3 regions of the Brenneria sp. L4-2C genome follow, and region 3 is predicted to be linked to each of the others. Evidence: riboswitches for the same ligand, from Rfam matches in the RefSeq annotation. Region 3 holds a riboswitch; each other region holds the start of a gene.
What was found. Region 3 has a riboswitch for thiamine pyrophosphate ahead of thiM (hydroxyethylthiazole kinase). Riboswitches for the same ligand answer to the same signal wherever they lie in the genome.

Region 1 (2,263 bases), on a different contig from region 3:
TTATTTCCTGCTGTTCGACAGGCGTTCGGCGCAGGCCGGCCAATTGGCCGTGCGCCGCTGGCTGTGTCAGATATTCAATCCCATAGCCCTGCTGCGTTATGCGGATCTTTCGCACCAGCGAGACTGGTCGCCGGCTTATGGTCTGCTGCCGCGCTGGCATCACCGGAACCATATCGAACCCCAGGATAAACCCGACGATCTGAAGCGGATTACCCTGACAATCTACCGGGAACATCCTGAATACAAGGTGATCGGCGGCCTCATGAAAAAGGTGCTGGCGGAACAGGGCGTTCAACTCGATTTACAGACGGTCGGTTACCAAGAATGGTACCGCGGCGAAGCGGAAAGCGACATCTGGCTAAGCAGCAACAACTGTTATCTACCGCTGGAGTTCTCGCTGTTCGCCCTGTTTTACGAACAACCGCTGATACAACATTGCCTTAATGAAAATCTGTTGCAGGATGCCGCCCTGTGGCGCAACAAGGCGCTGCCCATGGCCGAATGGAGTGAAAAACTGGTCAGCGACAGCGAGTTGCATCCGTTGTTTCACAACTGGCTGCAACTTGAGGGGCAACGCAGTATGCGCGGCATCCGCATGAATACCTTAGGCTGGTTCGACTTCAAATCCGCCTGGTTCGCGCCGCCGGAAAACTAGGCTTCTTGCTTTCACAACTATCTATAAGTCTTTACAATAGAGCGTTCTCAGCGGGGTGCGGAAAACGTTTAACGCCTGTGCGACTCGTTTTTCGCTGAGAAAATACCCGTCGAACCTGATCCGGTTAATACCGGCGAAGGGATTTGAGAGTGCTCATCGCTGACTCAAAGACCTTTGCCACCCTATGACGACAGGAGTGCAAAGTGTTAAATATCGCATTACGCAAACAATCGCGGTTCCCGCGTTCAACGTCAATATTGAAAAAAATCCTGCCCTGCCTGTTGCTGGTGTCGGCTTCCTCGTTCGCCAAGCCGGCGCTGACGGTTTATACCTATGATTCTTTCGCCTCGGAGTGGGGACCCGGACCGGTCATTAAAACCGCCTTTGAAAAAGAGTGCGAATGCGAGCTGAATTTTGTCGCGCTCGCCGATGGCGCCGCACTGCTGAACCGCCTGCGCATGGAAGGGAAAAACAGCAAGGCGGATATCATTCTGGGGCTGGATAACAACCTGTTGCAGGCGGCGGAACAGACCGGGTTATTCACCAAACATAACCTGGATACCCAGGCCGTCGTTGATGTCCCCGGCGGCTGGGACAATGCGACGTTTATCCCTTACGACTACGGCTACTTCGCCTTCGTCTACAATAAAGACCGGTTGAAAAATCCGCCCAAAAGCCTGCATGAACTGGTCGACGGCCCTGAACCCTGGAAAGTGATTTATCAGGATCCGCGCACCAGCACGCCGGGATTGGGCCTGCTGCTATGGATGCAGAACGTGTACGGCGAGCAGGCGCCGCAGGCATGGCAAAAGCTGGCTAAAAAAACGGTCACCGTGACCAAAGGCTGGAGCGAAGCCTATGGGTTGTTCCTGAAAGGCGAAGCCGATCTGGTGCTCAGCTATACCACTTCTCCGGCATACCACATCATTGAAGAGAAGAAAGACAATTACGCGGCGGCGGATTTCAGCGAAGGGCATTATCTGCAAATTGAAATCGCCGGACAGCTTGCCGCCAGCAAGAATCCGGCGCTGGCGAAACGCTTTATGCAGTTCATCCTGACCCCCGCCTTCCAGCAGGCGATCCCCACCACGAACTGGATGTATCCGGCGATCAAAACCGATCTGCCGGCCGGGTTCGCCAATATCGCCATTCCCGCCAAAGCGTTGCAATACAGCACGCAACAGGTGGCAGAACAGCGCAATAACTGGATCCAGGAATGGCAGCGCGCGGTCAGCCGCTGAGTGCCGGCAGTCTGTGGCCGGGAGGACTGGCCGCAGCCCTGCTCATTACGGTGGCGACGCTGGCTTTCGGCGCCTTATGGCTACAGGCGCCGGAAAGCCAGTGGCAAACCCTCTGGCATGACAGCTATTTGTGGCATGTCGTCCGCTTCACTTTCTGGCAGGCGTTGTTATCTGCCCTGCTCTCCACCGTCCCGGCGATTTTTCTGGCCAGAGCGCTTTATCGCCGGCGCTTTCCCGGCCATCGTCTGCTCTTACGCCTGTGCGCCATGACGCTGGTGCTGCCGGTGCTGGTGGCGGTTTTCGGCCTGCTGAGCGTATATGGTCGTCAGGGATGGCTGGCGCATCTACTGGAGATCGTTGGCCTGCC
Region 2 (2,263 bases), on a different contig from region 3:
TCCCGCCATTTGGAAAAGCCCGGCGTCCTGATCGATCAATTGGCGCACCGAGGTCATGTCGACATCCCGGTTCTGACAAACCAGCCACATCGGTTGTCCTTGCCATTCGCCTATTTTGCGGGCGGCTTCACCCTGTAATGACCAATTGTCCGCCGTTCCCTGCGGTAATTCTCCTTGAGGAAGCCATATTTGATTTGCGTGACTGACAACCCACCAGCCTGTTTCGTCACCGTTTAACCTTTGTTCCATACCTGCGATTGCTCCTCTATCACTTCACTGGTTCTTTACCATTCCGTGCGATTTAGCTAACGTGCATAACCAACGGCTATTTTTTATCATTCACGGAGCCAAAAATGCTAAACCAGTTACAAAGCCTGACTGAACTCGTCGGTGGCAATAATGCGTTAATCGACCAGTGGCTACAAGCGCGTAAACAGCTCCTGATTGCTTACTACCATCTGGTTGGCATCAAACCCAACAAAGACGCCTATTCACGCCTTGATGAAAAAGCGCTGGATAATTTTCACCAGTATCTGGTTGATTATCTTTCCGCCGGTCACTTTCATGCCTATGAACGGGTATTGCAGGAGGCCGCTACCCTGAGCGAACAAAAGCTGTCGCAGTCTGAAAAAATTGATTTTGCCTTGCAAAACAACACGCAGCAGATTATGGACTGCTATGACAGCCACCTGGCGACCTCCATCGATCACGATAACTGCATGGCATTCCAACAGGCGCTGTCCGCCATCGGCGAAACGCTGGAAGAACGTTTTACGCTGGAAGATAAGATGATCCGGCTGGTTTGCGATAATCAGCGATAGCGTCGATGATAAACCCATCGCGACCCGGCTGAAAATCTTGGCCCAGTGAGTGGAATGCGGCATTTCTTCACAGATAGGCCGCACGGCCTTTGACATGTACTGGTTGTCGGCCTACAGTGTCATCGTTGTAATCAGCCCGCTAATCGTGGGGCTATCTTGTCGGAGTGCCCAGCGCGTTTGCGTTGCCTGCTTTTTCAGCAAGCAATAAAAATGCACGGGCTGAGACCGTTAATTCGGGATCCGCGGAACCTGATCGGGTTAATACCTGCGAAGGGAACAAGAGTAATGTGCCTGATGAAACCCTGGACGTCGTCTTCGCGTTGACCCTCACGGCATCAATTTTGTTATTACTCCCTCCGAACTCCAGACAAGCAATTTTCCCTTTACGTATTACAGGAACTTGCTATGTCTACAGAAAATTCTCGTTCAACATCGCCCAAAAGCAGCCGTCGTGAGCAGCGGGCCGCCGCCCAGAAATTTATCGATTCGTTGCAGGGGATGGCATTTCCCAATTCCCAGCGTATTTACCTCACCGGTCAGCGTGAGGATATCCGCGTCCCGATGCGTGAAATCCAGCTCAGCCCGACGCTGATCGGCGGCAGTAAGGATAACCCGCAATACGTCGCCAATGAACCGATCCCGGTTTATGACACCGCCGGGCCGTACGGCGATCCGGCCTTGTCTCCTGATGTGCGCGTCGGATTGAATCGTGTGAGAGAGCGCTGGATCGCCGAGCGTAACGACACGGAAGCGCTGCCGGGCGTCAGTTCCGACTTCACCCAACAGCGTCTGGCCGACGCCGGTCTCGACCATCTCCGTTTCGAACACCTGCCGCGTCCGCTGCGCGCTAAACCGGGAAAATGCGTCACCCAGCTGCACTATGCCCGTCAGGGCATCATCACCCCGGAAATGGAGTTTATCGCCATCCGTGAAAACATGGGACGCGAACGTATTCGCGGCGAGGTGTTGCGCCAGCAGCACGCCGGTCAGAGCTTCGGCGCCAACTTGCCGGAGAACATCACGCCGGAGTTCGTGCGTCAGGAAGTCGCCGCCGGTCGCGCCATCATTCCATCCAATATCAACCACCCCGAATCCGAACCGATGATTATCGGCCGTAATTTTCTGGTAAAGGTGAACGCCAATATCGGCAACTCCGCCGTCACCTCCTCCATCGAAGAAGAAGTCGAAAAACTGGTGTGGTCCACCCGCTGGGGCGCAGACACGGTGATGGATCTCTCCACCGGGCGCTATATCCATGAAACCCGCGAATGGATCCTGCGCAACAGCCCGGTGCCGATCGGCACGGTACCCATTTACCAGGCGCTGGAAAAAGTGAACGGCGTAGCGGAAAACCTGACCTGGGAAATGTTCCGCGATACCCTGCTGGAGCAGGCTGAACAGGGCGTCGACTATTTTACCATTCACGCCGGCGTGCTGCTGCG
Region 3 (2,263 bases):
AACGTTTTCAAATCGGCCTGGATCCCCGCGCCGCCGCTGGGGTCGGTGCCGGCGATGGTTAATGCATTAATACGTGGTTTCATGCCAGATCCTCCGCACGCAGACGATAGAGATGGTCAAGAAAGGCCGGCGTAAAACTGCCCGGCCCATGAGATTGCGCGGCGGCCCGTTTCCCCGCCAGCGCCATGACATAACAGGCCGCCGCCACATGTTGCGCGCGATCGCCGTCCAGCGCGCAGAAAGCGGCGACCACGGCGGATAACGCACAACCGGTACCCACCACGCGGGTCATGATTTTATCCCCGCCGCTCACCGCCCAGTCATGAGAGCCATCCGTTACATAATCCACTTCGCCCGTCACCGCGACGATGGTGGAGAGGCGGCCGGCCAGCTCGCGGGCGGCGGGCAGCGCGGTCAATGAATCGTTGGTGCTATCAACGCCGCGCCCCTGCGCATTCAGCCCGGCCAGCGCCATGATCTCCGACGCATTGCCCCGGATAGCCGCCGGTTTTAATGTCAGCAGCTCGCGGGCGAAATCGGTACGAAAAGTCAGCCCGCCGACCGCCACCGGATCGAGCACCCAGGGCGTGCCTGACTGATTGGCGCTGTTAATCGCCGTCCGCATCGCCGCGGCGCTATCGCGTTCCAACGTACCGATATTGATCAGCAGCGCATCGGCTAATGCGCTGAACTGCGCGGCTTCCTCCGGATCCACCACCATCGCCGGCGACGCGTTAAGCGCCAGCAACACGTTGGCGGTAAACGATTGCACCACGTCATTGGTCAGGCAGTGTACTAAAGGAGACAACGCATGAAATTGCGTTAACGATGCCGCCGCGCGGGCAGCCGGTAAATCGACAGGTCGAGTGTTCATCATTCCCCCAACCGGCGTTCAAGAAGGCGGTAACCGGTTGGTTGGCATACCGAGACTTCCCTACGCTGGCATTATCCAGATCAGGTCAACGGGTATCTCTCAGCCTTCACCACGAAGGCACCCCGAGTCATTGAGATTGTTTCTCTTTAATTTTTGCCAGCTTAGGGGAAGTGGCTGGCTAAAGCAAGTTCGCCCGCCCGGTATCTCTTATTCACAAGGTATCCCGCTTCGCGCCTTCCCTTGCATCATCCGCCTACGCTGCGCTGCCCTTGATTTAGTATCCGGCTCTGAACCTTTTGCCGAACAGTCGCCATAGCGGTCTGCGCCCGATTATTCGCGCCGCCGATTCTCAACAGTGCGTATTTTCATCGTCATGCCATCGCCCCATTACCACCGTGTTGTAGTATTTTCCGTCGCAAAGGATTTTATCGTTTTTTAATATCCCTTCAATTTCAAAACCAAAACGTTGATACAAGTTAATCGCTCTTACGTTGGTTTCCAGGGCGCTCAGCGCCATCTTTTTGATGCCGTTGGCGTCAGCCCAAGCGATAGACGCGGTTAGCAGATGTTTCCCGATACCATATCCCCAAAAGTCTTTCAGCACGCACACGCCAAATTCGACTATATGCGCCAGCCGCTTGAGATGAGAACCCTCACAGCGCGAAAAACCGACAATACGTCGATTGACGACAGCCAGCAGAAATAAGTTTACCGGACTGTGCGAATCCGACCTGATTAACCGCTAAAATCCGGCGACATCAATAAAGGCTTCACCGCGTTCCCGATCCAGATTTTCCGTCTCGCCGTCGATCTGCGGCCTCAATTGGACTAACTCTTCGGCATCGGTTTCGATGGCTGACCTGATGGTATAAATCAGCCCGTTTACCTGGAGCGCCTTATTACGAATAATCACCGACGATCCTCTACTCCTATGCGCAAGAAAGCGGAAACAGGCGGGAACGCAATGCAAATCACGTTACCGTCTGTATGTGCTTTTCGCGCTGACTTTTTATCTGCGATTCCTGGCCGCCAGCGAGCGCAATAATACGCCCAGCGTGGTGCCGTTATGCAATAGCGCGCTGGCCGTCGGTTTCAGCCAGCCCATGGCGGCCGCCAGCATAATCGAGCTGTTCACCCACTCCGTCAATTTGATATTGCTGTTAACCAGGCGCATGGCTTCCTGAGCCATTTCACAGGCGGTCACCACGCCCTCCAGATTATCCTGCAACAGGACGGCATCGGCGGCCTGCTGCGCCAACTCGGTACTTTGGTTCATCGCCATGCCGACATCGGCCTGAGTCAGCACCGGCGCATCATTGATGCCGTCGCCGATAAATAACACGCGATGCCCTTGCTGTTGCAAATCGCGCACGACATCGACTTTGCTTT

Region 1: it holds a riboswitch for thiamine pyrophosphate, as region 3 does, so the genes downstream of both, thiB (thiamine ABC transporter substrate binding subunit) here and thiM (hydroxyethylthiazole kinase) in region 3, are expected to answer to the same signal.
Region 2: it holds a riboswitch for thiamine pyrophosphate, as region 3 does, so the genes downstream of both, thiC (phosphomethylpyrimidine synthase ThiC) here and thiM (hydroxyethylthiazole kinase) in region 3, are expected to answer to the same signal.

Annotation. Positions count from the first base shown of each region.
Region 1 covers NZ_JBEIAC010000008.1:78,635-80,897, forward strand. Annotated here, with positions in the region: gene sgrR (HTH-type transcriptional regulator SgrR) at 1-655, shown strand, start outside; TPP riboswitch at 697-815, shown strand; gene thiB (thiamine ABC transporter substrate binding subunit) at 910-1,896, shown strand; gene thiP (thiamine/thiamine pyrophosphate ABC transporter permease ThiP) at 1,872-2,263, shown strand, end outside.
Region 2 covers NZ_JBEIAC010000029.1:20,431-22,693, reverse strand. Annotated here, with positions in the region: gene nudC (NAD(+) diphosphatase) at 1-249, opposite strand, end outside; gene rsd (sigma D regulator) at 354-821, shown strand; TPP riboswitch at 972-1,114, shown strand; gene thiC (phosphomethylpyrimidine synthase ThiC) at 1,227-2,263, shown strand, end outside.
Region 3 covers NZ_JBEIAC010000012.1:110,354-112,616, reverse strand. Annotated here, with positions in the region: gene thiD (bifunctional hydroxymethylpyrimidine kinase/phosphomethylpyrimidine kinase) at 1-83, opposite strand, end outside; gene thiM (hydroxyethylthiazole kinase) at 80-874, opposite strand; TPP riboswitch at 915-1,009, opposite strand; gene ABRZ26_RS17025 (GNAT family N-acetyltransferase) at 1,224-1,610, opposite strand; gene ABRZ26_RS17020 (hypothetical protein) at 1,617-1,787, opposite strand; gene ABRZ26_RS17015 (heavy metal translocating P-type ATPase) at 1,884-2,263, opposite strand, start outside.